3 linked regions of the Pokkaliibacter sp. MBI-7 genome follow. The protein of the gene in region 3 interacts with the protein of the main gene of each other region in a pairwise test. Links are inferred from orthologs where the notes say so. Each region holds a gene or a part of one and is shown on either strand. Other genes may lie near its edges.

The links.
Region 1: the proteins of ung (region 3) and QCD60_RS04610 interact in binary tests that used the Escherichia coli proteins (3 or more experiments, as listed by UniProt). The link is inferred for Pokkaliibacter sp. MBI-7 from one-to-one orthologs.
Region 2: the proteins of ung (region 3) and ndk interact in binary tests that used the Escherichia coli proteins (3 or more experiments, as listed by UniProt). The link is inferred for Pokkaliibacter sp. MBI-7 from one-to-one orthologs.

What each region holds. Positions count from the first base shown.
Region 1 is NZ_JARVTG010000001.1:1,039,323-1,043,589, forward strand. Bases 1,269-4,267 are described here. They hold QCD60_RS04610 (class I SAM-dependent DNA methyltransferase), read right to left. Parts: upstream 3,505-4,267; coding sequence 2,032-3,504; downstream 1,269-2,031. Other genes in these bases: QCD60_RS04605 (aminodeoxychorismate/anthranilate synthase component II), read right to left, coding at 1,269-1,741; QCD60_RS04615 (DUF4276 family protein), read right to left, coding at 3,501-4,082; QCD60_RS04620 (AAA family ATPase), read right to left, coding at 4,079-4,267. Also shown: indole-3-glycerol phosphate synthase TrpC, read right to left, coding at 1-59; trpD (anthranilate phosphoribosyltransferase), read right to left, coding at 126-1,151; more of QCD60_RS04605, read right to left, coding at 1,163-1,268. UniProt on the Escherichia coli protein: The subtype gamma methyltransferase (M) subunit of a type I restriction enzyme. The M and S subunits together form a methyltransferase (MTase) that methylates A-2 on the top and A-3 on the bottom strand of the sequence 5'-AACN(6)GTGC-3'.
Region 2 is NZ_JARVTG010000001.1:2,180,643-2,184,790, reverse strand. What follows is about bases 1-2,880. They hold ndk (nucleoside-diphosphate kinase), read left to right. Parts: upstream 1-1,176; coding sequence 1,177-1,584; downstream 1,585-2,880. Other genes in these bases: pilW (type IV pilus biogenesis/stability protein PilW), read left to right, coding at 2,815-2,880; rlmN (23S rRNA (adenine(2503)-C(2))-methyltransferase RlmN), read left to right, coding at 1,633-2,769; iscX (Fe-S cluster assembly protein IscX), read left to right, coding at 824-1,024; fdx (ISC system 2Fe-2S type ferredoxin), read left to right, coding at 480-818; hscA (Fe-S protein assembly chaperone HscA), read left to right, coding at 1-471. Also shown: more of pilW, read left to right, coding at 2,881-3,573; QCD60_RS09760 (RodZ domain-containing protein), read left to right, coding at 3,570-4,148. UniProt on the Escherichia coli protein: Major role in the synthesis of nucleoside triphosphates other than ATP. The ATP gamma phosphate is transferred to the NDP beta phosphate via a ping-pong mechanism, using a phosphorylated active-site intermediate.
Region 3 is NZ_JARVTG010000001.1:1,161,983-1,167,404, reverse strand. Bases 1-2,885 are described here. They hold ung (uracil-DNA glycosylase), read left to right. Parts: upstream 1-1,037; coding sequence 1,038-1,733; downstream 1,734-2,885. Other genes in these bases: QCD60_RS05185 (hypothetical protein), read right to left, coding at 1,828-2,877; QCD60_RS05195 (hypothetical protein), read right to left, coding at 195-824; lysS (lysine--tRNA ligase), read left to right, coding at 1-79. Outside these bases: QCD60_RS05180 (succinate dehydrogenase assembly factor 2), read left to right, coding at 3,355-3,618; QCD60_RS05175 (protein YgfX), read left to right, coding at 3,596-4,006; nadB (L-aspartate oxidase), read right to left, coding at 4,001-5,422. UniProt on the Escherichia coli protein: Excises uracil residues from the DNA which can arise as a result of misincorporation of dUMP residues by DNA polymerase or due to deamination of cytosine.

The DNA of each region.
Region 1 (4,267 bases), 120 kb from region 3 along the record:
ACTTCTTCGGCTTTACGGTTGAGAATGCGGCGCAGGACGGTGGGGGCACAACTACTCATTAATCTTTCTCCTACTGACATCAACCTTGTGCCGGGCATCGGCCTCAACAGCACAAGGGCACGTCATTATTTCCCTGCCAGGGACTGACTGAATTTTGCTAACTCTTCCAGCTTGGCCAGAGCGGCACCGCTGGCGATCACATCGGTGGCCTTGTCGATACCGGCCTGCAGGCTGTCAACCAGATCGGCGGCGTAAATAGCGGCGCCAGCATTAAGACGCACGATATCGGTGGCACTGCCACCCTCGCCTGCCAGTGCAGCTTTCACAAGTGCCAGACTGGCCTGTGGATTATCTACCGCCAGCTCATTCAGCGGACTGCGGGCAATTCCAAACTGCTCCGGGCGAATCTGGTACTCGAACACCTCGCCATCACGCAGTTCGGCGACAAAGGTATCGGAGGCCACGCTGATTTCATCCAGACCATCGGCAGCATGCACCACCAGCACATGACTGGAACCCAGCTGCTTCAGCACTTCAGCCATGGGGCGCAACCAGCGATGGCTGAACACACCCAACACCTGATTTGGGGTCAGTGCCGGATTGGTCAAGGGGCCGAGCAAATTGAAGATGGTACGCACACCCATTTCCCGACGCGGGCCAATGGCATGCTTCATGGCGCTGTGGTGAGCCGGGGCAAACATAAAGCCTACGCCCAGTTTGTCGATGCACTCCACCACCTGCTCAGGGCGCAGTGCCAGATTGAGGCCAGCGGCCTCCAGTACGTCGGCACTACCACTGGAAGAGGAAGCCGCACGGTTACCATGCTTGGCGACCTTGCCACCAGCGGCGGCAACGACAAAAGAACTGGCCGTGGATACGTTGAAGATATGGGCGCCATCGCCACCGGTACCGCAGGTATCGATCAAGTGCGGCCCTTCAACATGGACCTGGGTGGCCAGACTGCGCATGGTCATGGCGGCACCAGCAATCTCCCCCACCGTTTCCCCTTTCATGCTCAACCCCACCAGGAAGCCACCAATCTGTGCGTGGGTCGCCTCACCGGTCATGATCAGGGCCATCAGCTCCTGCATCTGCTCGGTGGTAAAGTCCTGTTTGTCCATCACCAGACGGATGGCTTGCTGCATATTCATGGCGGGGCCTCTCAACGCTTCAGAAAGTTGGCCAACAGTGCATGGCCCTGTTCAGTCATGATGGACTCGGGATGGAATTGTACCCCCTCGACGTCCAGCTGTTTATGGCGAACACCCATAATTTCTTCCATCTGACCGTCCGGCAGTTCAGTCCAGGCGGTCACCTCCAGACAATCGGGCAAGCTGTGCTTGTCGATCACCAGAGAATGATAACGAGTGCAGCGCAGCGGATTACTGAGCCCGGCAAACACGCCCAGATGGTGATGATGCACCGGTGAGGTCTTGCCATGCATAACCTGACCGGCGCGGATGACCTGACCACCAAACACCTGGCCAATGCTCTGGTGCCCCAGGCACACGCCCAGCACAGGAAGACGGCCAGCAAAGTAGCGAATGGCTTCGAGGGAGATACCCGCTTCATTAGGGGTGCAAGGGCCGGGGGAAATCATCAGCTGGTCTGGTGCCATGGCTTCAATCTCGGCGATGCTGATGGCGTCATTGCGCGCCACCTTCACTTCGGCTCCCAGCTCCCCCAAATACTGCACCAGGTTGTAGGTGAAGGAGTCGTAGTTATCAATCATCAAAATCATGGCAAATCCGACCAGCCAACTCGTTACTGCTTACGATCTACAGCCGTTGCTGTTGAGTATCCACAGTCGTTATTGCTAAGAACGTGTTCACGCTCTGACTATCCACCGTTCACCTCGCCTGTTACCCAGACAGGAACACGACAACAGTTATGTCGATATAACCTGTTTCGATATAACTTCAGGTTCGCGAGGCCTTGAAAACAAAGGCCTCAAGGCTATATCAGCACTGCGCGCAGGGCAACACGACATAACGCTAAGAAATCCGTTTCAAAACGGCAGTTAACATCCTCTTAGTGATCCCTGGCATGTCTCGGAAGACCGATGGCCACCTCTCTAAATGCTGCCAATGCAGCCTCAAGATGCTCAATAATTTCCTGCTGCAGCACATCCGGTGGAGGCAACTCATCAAGGTTGTCCAGGCTTTCGTCTTTCAGCCAAAAGATGTCCAGACTGGCCTTATCCCGTGCCATCAGCTCTTCGTAGCTGAAGAATTTGAAGCGCTCCGTAGCTTGGCGCTCGTGACGGTTTTCCGAGTTATAGCACGCCACGAAATCCTTCAAGTCATCCAACTTGAGCGTGCGCGTCTTCAGGGTGAAGTGCTTGTTGGTGCGCAAATCGTAGAACCAAATCCCCTTGGTATGGATTTGTCCGTCTTTGGGCTTAGCATCGAAGAACACCACGTTGGCCTTCACGCCTTGCGCGTAAAAGATACCTGTTGGCAAACGCAAAATGGTGTGCACATCGCAGTTCTCCAGCAGCTTGCGGCGGATTTTTTCACCAGCCCCTCCTTCAAATAGCACGTTATCCGGCAGCACTACCGCTGCTTTGCCGTCGACTTTAAGCATGCTGACGATGTGCTGTAGAAAATTAAGCTGTTTGTTCGAGGTGGTTTCCCAGAAATCTTGTCGCTCGTAGGTGAGCGTCTCTTTATCTTCCTCACCTTCTTCATTGGTGATGGTCATGCTGCTTTTTTTACCGAAAGGCGGGTTAGCCAGCACGTAATCCACTTTTAGCTTTGGCTCGGAGATAAGCGCATCTGAGCGTTCGACGGAGGGCTCCCCGTCCAACTCGCCAATATTGTGCAAGAACAAGTTCATTAAGCACATGCGGCGTGTATTAGGCACAATTTCATTGCCGTGGAAGGTCTTATCGCGAAGGAATGCTTTTTGGCGTTTATCGAGATTGGAGCCAGGGCGGGTTAGCCAGTTGTATGCTCCTAGAAAGAAGCCGCCAGTACCGCAAGCGGGGTCGGCTATGGTTTTCATTGGCTCTGGTCTTATACAAGCAACCATGGCTTCAATGATTGCGCGTGGGGTAAAGTACTGCCCGGCACCACTTTTGGTGTCTTCTGCGTTTTTCTGCAAAAGTCCCTCGTACAAATCCCCTTTAGTGTCAGCACCGAGGCTTATCCAGCTTTCCGCATCAATGAGCTGCACTAGCCTTGAAAGCTTGGCGGGGTCTTGAATTTTATTTTGTGCCTTGAAGAAAATGGCACCTAGCATACCGTCTTCACTACCCAGTTTATTGAGCGTTCGAAAATACTGGCGCTCTAAGGGCTCACCAACTTTGGAAGTAAGGTTAGGCCAGTCATACCCATCAGGAATATGGGTATCGCGGTTATAAGGCTCCTGCGCATATTCATGCGCCAACTTTAGAAACAGCAGGTAGGTGAGTTGTTCCAGATAATCACCATAGCCCACACCGTCGTCGCGTAGTGTATGGCAGAAGTTCCAGACTTTCTGGACTAGGGTCGATGTATTCATGCTTGCTCGTTAATGAGTTCGTTTTCCAGGCGTCGGATTGCGCCAATCAAATTGCGGAAACTGGGTGATCGTTCATTTTCTAGGTTCAAGAGCTTGCCGATCTCTCGTGAACCGGCGACTTTTTCATAGCGTTGGCTAGTTAATTTTTTTAATTCAACGCTAGGGCTACCTAAATTATCAGGGGCTCGAAACTTTTTAACTTGCTGCTGCTTCGCCAACCCCTTTATTTGAAGAGCCTCCTCCACAGCCTGTAAATCCGCCAGATAGAAAGTCTCCAACTCCTTGCAGGCAATACGAACGATGCATTGAGCCGCCTTGCCGGATTCAACACACAGTTCGAGCAATTTGTTTTTCACCGCCAAGCAGTCAGGGTGACTATCCAGATCACGCAACACAATGAATCGCGCCTCCGGGTTTTGATAAGCGCGTATCTTGCGCGTCAGCTGTTTTTCCAGATCTTGCTTGCCCTCAAAGGGAATACATCGCACGCTGATTTCGGCGCTCAGCATTCTCGGTAACAAGGATTCCAGCATGGCCTTGGCGGAGGGTTCTTCGAGCAAAAAAACCAGCTCCTTCATTGCGGATCTACCCCATCAAAAAAGCCTTGTTTCCACAAATAACCCAGTTGATCACCCTCGGCGATATAAGCGGCGATTTGTTTATTGTCCTTGGCGCGGCGAATCTCGGTACAACCCTGTTGTTTGACCAGCCAGCAAACTTCTTCTATTTCTAACGCATTTAAAAAGTCGGGTGAGTGGGTGGA
Region 2 (4,148 bases), 1.0 Mb from region 3 along the record:
TTGGCTGCAGGTGCAGCACGTATTCGCGTGACGTTTCAGGTGGATGCAGATGGCTTGTTGAGTGTGGCTGCAGAAGAGCTGTCTACCGGCGTCAGTAGCAGTGTCGTGGTCAAGCCCTCCTATGGGCTTTCCGAAGATGAAATCGGGTCGATGTTGAAGGCGTCCTATCAGTTTGCTGAAGTGGATATGGCCGCACGGGCCCTGCGAGAGCAACAGGTTGAGGCGGATCGTCTGCTGGAAGCGCTGGACAGTGCCTTGGAAGCTGATCAGGCGCTTCTGTCTGCAGCGGAGTTGCAGGCAATGCGCGAAGGTATGACGCAGCTGCTGACGTTACGCCAGCAGACACAAGATCACACTGCCTTGTCGGCGGCGATTGAGGCTTTGAGCCAGAGTACCGATTACTTTGCTGCCCGACGCATGGATCGCAGTATTCGCGATGCGCTGGCAGGCCATCGTGTAGATGAGTTTTGAGGTGATAGATGACACAGATTATTTTCCTTCCCCACGAAGAAGTCTGCCCAGAAGGCAAGGTGATCGAAGTTGAGCCAGGTGTGTCGATCTGCGATGCAGCGCTGCGTCATGGCATTGAGATAGAGCACGCGTGCGAGAAGTCCTGTGCCTGTACCACCTGCCATGTCATCGTCCGCGAAGGTTACAGCAGCCTCAACGAGGCAGATGAGCTGGAAGAGGATATGCTCGATAAGGCATGGGGTCTGGAGCCCGATTCGCGATTGAGTTGTCAGGCTATCGTGGGTGACACGGATCTGGTTGTGGAGTTGCCCAAGTACACCCTGAATCACGCATCAGAGCGTCATTGAGGAGCATGGCTATGCACTGGACTGATGTACAAGATATCGCCATTGAGCTGGCTGAGGGGCATCCCGATGTGGATCCCCAATATGTTCGATTTACCGATTTGCATCGCTGGGTGTGCGAGTTGGATGGATTTGAAGATGATCCTGAGCGCTCCAATGAAAAAATTCTTGAAGCGATCCAAATGGCCTGGATCGAAGAAGCGCGTTAGACCCTGTGATGCATGATACGATGTTGATTGCACGCCGCCCGCTATTGCGGGCGTTTTGTTTTTGTGGATAACCCTACTCAGGGTAAAGGCTCTCACGTATAATGCCCGGTTTAACTTCCAACCCCTAATCAAAGCATTTGCTGGAGAGAAAAATGGCTATCGAACGTACCCTGTCCATCATCAAGCCTGACGCAGTTAAAAAGAATGTAATCGGTGAAATCATCACGCGTTTCGAGCGTGCTGGCCTGAAAGTTGTGGAAGGTAAACTGGTTACTCTGTCTCGTGAAGATGCCGAAGGCTTCTATGCTGAGCACAAAGAACGCGGTTTCTTCAATGACCTGGTATCTTTCATGACTTCTGGCCCTGTTTTTGTACAGGTGTTGGAAGGCGAAGAAGCCATTGCTAAAAACCGTCAGATCATGGGCGCGACCAACCCTAAAGAAGCGGCTGCCGGCACTCTGCGTCATGATTACGCAGATTCTATCGATGCCAACGCTGTACACGGTTCTGACTCCTCTACTTCAGCTGCTCGCGAAATCGCTTACTTTTTCGGCGGCTGATTCCCGGGTGGGTTAGTCCACCTTTGACTGATTGAAATGACTTGCCCCATGAACGAACAGAACACCAAAGTAAATATTCTCGGCTACTCTTTGCCAAAGCTGATTGCTTTCTTTGAGAGTCTGGGTGAAAAGAAATTTCGTGCCATTCAGGTGCTGAAGTGGATTCACCAGCGTGGGGCGAAGTCATTCGACGATATGACGGATATCAGCAAGAGCCTGCGTCACAAGCTTGAACAGGTTGCTGAGATTCGCGATCCGGAAGTGATCTATCAACACTTTTCCAAAGACGGTACTCGCAAGTGGGTGGTTCGTGTCGGTGAAAGCAACTCAGTAGAAACTGTGCTGATTCCCGATGGTGACCGAGCTACGTTGTGCGTCTCGTCACAGGTCGGCTGTTCACTTGACTGCAGCTTCTGCTCCACTGGTAAGCAAGGGTTCAACCGTAACTTGTCTGCTGCAGAGATTATCGGCCAGCTGCGTGTCGCCATTGGCTCCTTTGGTCCGTTTGATCCTGCGGGTGATCGCCGCGTGACCAATGTGGTGATGATGGGAATGGGTGAGCCACTGATGAATTTTGACCCGGTGGTAGATGCCATGAGTCTGATGATGGAGGACAACGCCTATGGTTTGTCCAAACGTCGGGTAACGCTGAGCACCGCAGGAGTAGTGCCTATGCTGGATAAGCTGGGTGACGTGACGGATGTTTCTCTGGCGGTATCCCTGCATGCACCAACCAATGAACTACGTGACAAGATCGTACCTATCAACAAGAAATACCCTATTGAAGAGCTGGTCGCTGCCTGTAAGCGCTATCTCGACAAGTGTGATGACAAGCGCGGTATTACCTTTGAGTACACCATGCTGCGGGGCGTTAATGACCAGCCCGAGCATGCCAAAGCACTGGTGAAGGTATTGCGGCAGGTACCCTGTAAACTGAACCTGATTCCGTTTAATCCCTTCCCTAACTCGGGTTATGAGCGTTCTACGGACGAAGCGATCAAGGCGTTCCAGAATTATGTTTCCCATGCCGGTATCGTCACTACCGTGCGGACTACCCGTGGTGATGATATCGATGCAGCCTGTGGTCAGTTGGTAGGTAAGGTTGATGACCGTACCCGTCGCAGCGAGCGCTATATTAAATTGGTTGATCAGTCCTTGACGGTTCGTGATAACCTTGGGATCTGAGTCAGCCTGATAATCGTTGTTATCTTAACCAGTAAGGAGTAGTGGATGCGCCACACAGCATGGATAGGACTGCTGACCATGTGTTTGCTCCAAGGGTGTGCCACTACTTCTAATCCTCCAAAACCTTCTGCTAAAGAACAGCGCGAACAAGCTGTGCGTGCTGCCCAGGCTTATGTGCGTCTTGGTCTGGGGTATCTTCAGGCCGGCCGGCCTGAATCCGCTATCAAACCTCTGCAACGTGCTAAAGAGCTGGATCCGAACGATGTAGAAGTACTGAATGCCTGGGCCATGATGTATGCCGCCCAGGGTGAGCAGGGCTTGGCTGAGCAGACGTTTGATCAGGCTATTGCCCGCTATCCTGCCGATGCGCGGCTTCACAACAACTACGGAGCGTATCTGTTTTCAGTGGGCAAGGCTCAGCAGGGGTGTGCACAGGTCAAGCTGGCCGCAGAGGATCCTCTCTACACCCAGCGTGCTCAGGCGTTTGAAAACCTGGGGCGCTGTGCTTTAATTCAGGGCGACTTGGCGGGCGCTCGAGACAACTTAAATCGCGCGGTCAAGCTGTCGCCCATGTCGCCACAGACATGGTATGCCCTTGCTCAGGTAGACATGAAACTATCAGATTCTAAGCAAGCTGCGATCGATTTTTCCTTTTTTAATCGTTTGGTAAAACAAGGCTATGCGAAGCACAACCCGGAGACGCTGGCTCTGGGAAGACGCATTGCTGAACAAAGCGGCAACAAGTCACTACTTGAAGAGTTGAATGCGTGGACACAGCCTGTAACCCCAGGAGCCTCGGAGTGAACGAGACAGATGATCTTTCAGCTGGCCTGAGTCCTGATGGTATTTTTCCCGGCAATTTGCTGCGTGTGGGACGTGAGCGTCTGGGGCTTTCACTAGATGATGCTGCACGCCAACTGCACCTGACTAAATTCTATGTACAGGCGCTGGAAAGTGGAGACTTTTCGCGCCTGCCCAAACCGCCCTTTGTCAGAGGGTACATCAAGGCGTATGCCAAGCTTCTTGGGCAGCCGGAGCATATCTGGCTTGGCCCGTATGAGCAGATGGTAGGTGTGCAGGAGCAGCCTCGCATCGCTCCTCTGCCTAATGTAGGTAAAGTGAAGCGTCAGGCGCGTATTACGGACCCGTTGATGCGGATACTGACTGTCCTGTTCTTGCTGGCGCTGGCGGTATTGTCCTTGCTCTGGTGGAAAGAGCAGCACCAGTTCACTAATCCTAGCGAAATATTCCATAACCTGATCAGCAAAATTACTGTCTCCACACTGGAGGGGGACAAGCAGATCGTGCTAGCTGACCCGGCAGAAGAGAATAACAGTGTGCCCTTGCCGCTGAGTGCCGGTCAGACCAATGCCTCAGTG
Region 3 (5,422 bases):
CCGTCTGGTTATGTACTTCACTGATTCCGCATCCATCCGTGATGTGATTCTGTTCCCGGCCATGCGCCCGGAAGTGTGATGTACACCTGAGGCATCTTTTCGCCTGACGCAAAAAACCGCAGCCATTGAGCTGCGGTTTTTTTATGTCTGTTCATATGCTCCGGGTGTTGCTGAATCTTTAGGTTGCTGAATCTTCAGGGCATGGCTGGCGTGCCGGGCGCGGTCGTCGTAGCAGGAGGTGCAGGCGACGGCATGGTGCTGCCGGGATGGGGGGCAGTGGGACTGGATTTGATTTGCTTCAACAGGTTCTGCAAGCGCTCAAGGCGGGCCTTGCTGGCTTCGTTGGCGACATTCATGCGGCGGTTGTATTCATCAAACCAGGTGCGGGAGCCTCGCACCATATCACTCATTTCCTGCATGCCGGTCTTCAGATTGGTCAGAAACTCCTGATAGTTGCCTTCTTGTTCAATCATCAGCGCCAGCATCTGTGCAGAGCTGGAGGCAGCTACTCCCTGCTCGAGGGTGTCCAGCATGCTGGCCATTTGTTCTGCTTGCTGTTGTTGCTGACTCAGCAGTGTTTTCCAGTCCCGGTAGTCGGTCTCGATACGCTGGGTGTCCTGTTGCCACTGGGTGGTCATGGCATCGACCCTAGCTGACAGAGAGCGGACCGACGGTGTGGGTACCCAGAGCCACAGATTGACCGAGATAAGCAGGGATGCAGCAGCGAGCATCAGGGCCACCATGGGGATGCTCAGGGTTATCTTGAGATTGAGTCTGGTTTTTTTCTGGTCTTGCTCTGTGGGAGCCTGGGGTTCCTGCTTCATATGTGCTTCCTGTTGCTGTCGACCGCCGTTCATCATTGTACAAAGGGGAGGGCAACGAAATAAGGTGTTTTCTTAGAACGTATTCATGATCTGCTGCTGTGTCGGCTAAACGGCCTTGCTGCAGCTGACTGCACATTGGTTGTCAGTCCAGGCTGTGCTGTTACTATAGCCTGCTCCCGAGGGGAGTGTTTTACCGGTGGCAAGGAGATATGAATGACACTTCGTGTTGATCCCAGTTGGCAACCCTGGTTGGAAGCCGAACTGGCTCAGCCCTACATGTTGCAGCTCAAGCAGTTTCTGCGGGAGCAGAAGGATGCCCGCAAGGTGATCTATCCGCGCTCTCAGGACTGGTTTAATGCCTTCCTCTATGTCCCCTTTGAGCAGATCAGGGTGGTCATTCTGGGGCAGGACCCCTATCACGGCCCAGGGCAGGCTCATGGGCTGTGCTTCTCGGTATTGCCGGGCGTGCGGATTCCCCCTTCACTGCAGAACATCTATAAAGAGTTGCAGCGGGATCTGTCAGTGCAGCCTGTCGGGCATGGCTGTCTGATTCCCTGGGCTGAACAGGGGGTGATGCTGCTCAATGCGGTGCTGACCGTGGAGCAGGCACAGGCAGGGGCGCATCAGGGCCGCGGCTGGGAGACATTCACTGATCATGTGGTGGAGCGTTTGAACCGCGAGCGGGACGGGCTGGTCTTTATGCTGTGGGGCAGTTATGCACAGAAGAAAGGGCGTGTGATTGATCGCAGTCGCCACTGTGTGCTGGAGTCCGTGCACCCTTCACCCTTGTCAGCGCACCGAGGATTTATCGGTAACGGACACTTCTCGGCTGCCAACCAGTGGCTGCAGCAGCATGGCCAGTCGCCTGTGGACTGGCAGTTGCCAGCGCAGTATCAGCTACCAGAATAGTCTCAGTGTCCAGCAAAATAGTTTCAGTGTCAGATACAGCAAGCCCATCTTATCGATGGGCTTGCTGTATTGTGCCGTCAGTTTTTGTGGGTATTCAGAGTTTTGGCCGATTACGTTCAAACACTTCGGGGTCGATGATATAGGGCAGAGGCTGGATGTCCAGCACCGCGCTTTCATCCCCGTCCAGCCAGCAGGGTTCGCTTTCTGCTTCCTGCTTGTACAGTACTGCCAGTAGCGCATAGCGCCCGTCGCTGAGCTGGGCGACTCGTACCACCTGTCCCAGGTCTTCCTTGCTCTGGCAATGAATGGTTTGGCCAGTGTAAGGGCGTGAGGATGTGCTTACTCCGGCGCGGAACAAATGGCGTTTCAGCTTGCCCAGATACTGCATACGCGCCACGATTTCCTGTCCGGTATAGCAGCCTTTCTTGAAGCTGACACCGCCGATGGCTTGCAGATTCATCATCTGTGGAATGTGCTGCTCACGTGTGGCCAGCGTCAGATCAGGCAGCGCCGCTGCAATTTCCAGCGCCTCCCAGTGTTCGCTGCTGGCCAGATTGGCGTGCTCCGTCAGCGGTACCCAGAGCTTCTTCGCGGTTTCAGGCTGCAGCCAGAGTTCAAAGCGTGGCTGTTCTCCGGCAACACGAATGATCCAGCCGCCGTCAATGGTCAGTACGTCATCGACATTTTCAGGAGCCGCGTCGAACAGGGCGTACAGAATATTGTCAGACCCTTTGCCAGCCAGGCCCATGCGGATGATGTCATCACTGCGATCCTGAAGCTGCGCTTTGAAGAAGACAATGTATTTACTCAATACCGCTCTGGTAGGTTCTACCAGCTCCCGGCGCATACCGAACAGATAGCCGCTATCGGACTTCACCAGACGAAACAGGCTGAGCAGTGAGCCTTTGGGGCTACAAAGCCCGCCAGGGCTGGACTTGCTGGCGTTCAGCGCTGCGACGTTGCAGGTCAGCTGGCCTTGCAGAAATTTTTCTGCGGCTTCACCGTCGCAGCCAAGAATGCCCAGATAGGACAGATCCATCAGCCATGGGCGATCAGCCGGTGGTGTAGCGAAGTTGGTTTGGAAACCGTCGTGGTTCCAGGCGGCACCTTGTTGTTCGAGAAAGGCTTGCCAGAAGCTGTTCATAGTTAGCCGTCGCTTGGGTACTGGGGGCGATAAATACAGGATTCTTTAGGTTTGTTCACTGCCGCTATGCCGTTGAGCATGGCACCTGCACTACATCAGGCTGCCTTCGATCGCTTTAGCGAGGCAGGGCGTGAACACACCTCATGAATGTCAGAATGGCCGCTACTATAGCAGATTTGTATACCGGGCCTGGAGCGTGTTCAGCATCTACTGCGTGTTGATCTCTTGGTACCGAGAAGCGCTTCGGCGTGCTTGTTTATAACAAATAAACGCCATGCTGAAGCCGGGATACGGGCTGCTATTGGATTAGTTACCTTCGACATTCTGCTCGTTGCTGAAAATGGGGATGGAACGATCAGGATCAAGAGGGCGGCTAAAGTACCGGTCGCCAGCACGGCGGCACTTGCCTATAATCGGCGACTCTTTCGGGGGCAGTCGTCAGTGGCTGCGGCCCCTGCTGCAGAGGTGCTGTAAGTTATGTCTCAAGCCTATTCTGATCTGGATATCCGCCGTCTGCGCTGGCAGAGCCGTCGTGGCATGCTGGAGCTGGATGTTCTGCTGACCCCCTTTGTCGAAGAAGCTTTTGCTGATCTGGCCAAAGAAGATCAGGACCGTTATGTACGGCTTCTGGAGCAGGAGGACACTGATCTATTCGCCTGGTTCATGCAGCATGACACGCCGGCTGATCCTGATCTGCAACGTATTGTACGGATCATCCTTGAGCGGGTTCAGCCAGCATAGTTTGCCTCTGGTGGCCTCCCGTCAGCGTGTGGTCTTCCTGATCATCACGCTGGTCATGGCCGTCTATGGCATCTGGCAGTCGGGCCTTGAAGTCTGGCAGCAGGCTCTGCTCAGTCTGGCCGTGTTTGCCATGGCTGGCTGGGAATGGCGCTTTGCCGCCCGGCTGCCAGTGGCGATGCGCTGGCGCGAACAATTCTGGTGGCTGGGACAGGGGCAGGGGCGCTGGCAGGTGATTACACCTGTGCGGGTATGGATGATGCCCTGGGTGATCGTGCTGGATTATCGTGATGAGCTTTTGCGCCAACGATCACTGCTGCTGTTCCGTGACAGCCTGCAGGGCGACGACTGGCGCCGCCTGCAGGTGAGATTACGCTATCAGAAGCTATGAAGGGCGTTTGCCTGCCTGAGCCTGATGTCGCAGACCTGACACTGGCCAGGGATAGTTTATGGGAGCCAGAATGGTGTCCTTGGCTTCAGCCGCCTGCTGAGGATAGTCGAGAGTGTAATGCAGCCCGCGACTTTCCTTGCGCTGCATCGCTGAGCGGATGATCAGGTCGGCTACCAGCGCCAGATTGCGCAATTCAATCAGATCGCGAGATACCTTGTAGTTGCTGTAGAACTCGGCGATTTCCTGCTTCAGCAAGTCAATACGGTGCTTGGCGCGCTGCAATCGTTTGTTGGTACGCACGATGCCAACGTAGTCCCACATAAATCGTCTTAACTCGTCCCAATTGTGGGAAATGATCACGTCCTCATCCGAGTCTGTTACCTGGCTTTCATCCCACGCCGGGGCATACGGCGCCTCGGCGGTGTGTGGATGCCTGGCGAGAATATCCGTAGCACAGGCCCGTGCATAAACAATGCATTCCAGCAGTGAGTTGCTGGCCAGGCGGTTGGCGCCGTGCAGTCCGGTAAAGGCGGTTTCACCAATAGCATAGAGGCGACCAATGTCGGTCTGGCCACTAGTGTCTGTCATCACCCCGCCACAGGTGTAATGGGCAGCAGGAACTACCGGAATCGGCTCTCGCGTAATGTCGATGCCGTACTCCAGACAGCGTTCATAGACCGTAGGGAAGTGCTCGCGCACGAACTCAGCCGGTTTGTGTGAAATGTCCAGATAAACGTGGTCGAGACCCAGACGCTTCATTTCATGGTCAATGGCACGGGCAACGATATCCCGCGGTGCCAGCTCACCACGCTCGTCGAAGCGGAACATGAAACGCTCACCGTTGGGCAGGGTAAGGTGGCCCCCTTCGCCACGTACCGCTTCGGTAATCAGGAAGGACTTGGCCTGCGGATGATAGAGACAGGTCGGGTGGAACTGGTTGAACTCCAGATTGGCCACGCGGCAACCGGCACGCCAGGCCATGGCGATGCCGTCGCCAGACGCACCATCGGGATTGCTGGTATACAGATAGACCTTGCTGGCGCCGCCGGTAGCGAGAATGACAAAGCGGGCGCGAAAGACTTCTACATGGCCGGTATCGAGATTGAGTACGTAGGCACCGGCACAGCCATTCCCTGCTTTTCCCAGCTTCTGATGAGTAATGACATCAACCGCCAGTCGATGATGCAGCAGTTCAATACCGGGGTGAGCCAGAGCCTGATTGATCAGTGTCTGTTCTATGGCTCTGCCGGTGGCGTCGGCCGCATGAATGATGCGGCGATGACTGTGTCCCCCTTCCTTGGTCAGGTGAAAGGGCAGGTTATCGGCTTCCGCCTGATGGTCGGGAGTAAAAGGCACCCCCAGCTGGATCAGCCATTCGATGGCTGAACGGCCGTTCTCGACGGTAAAGCGAACGGC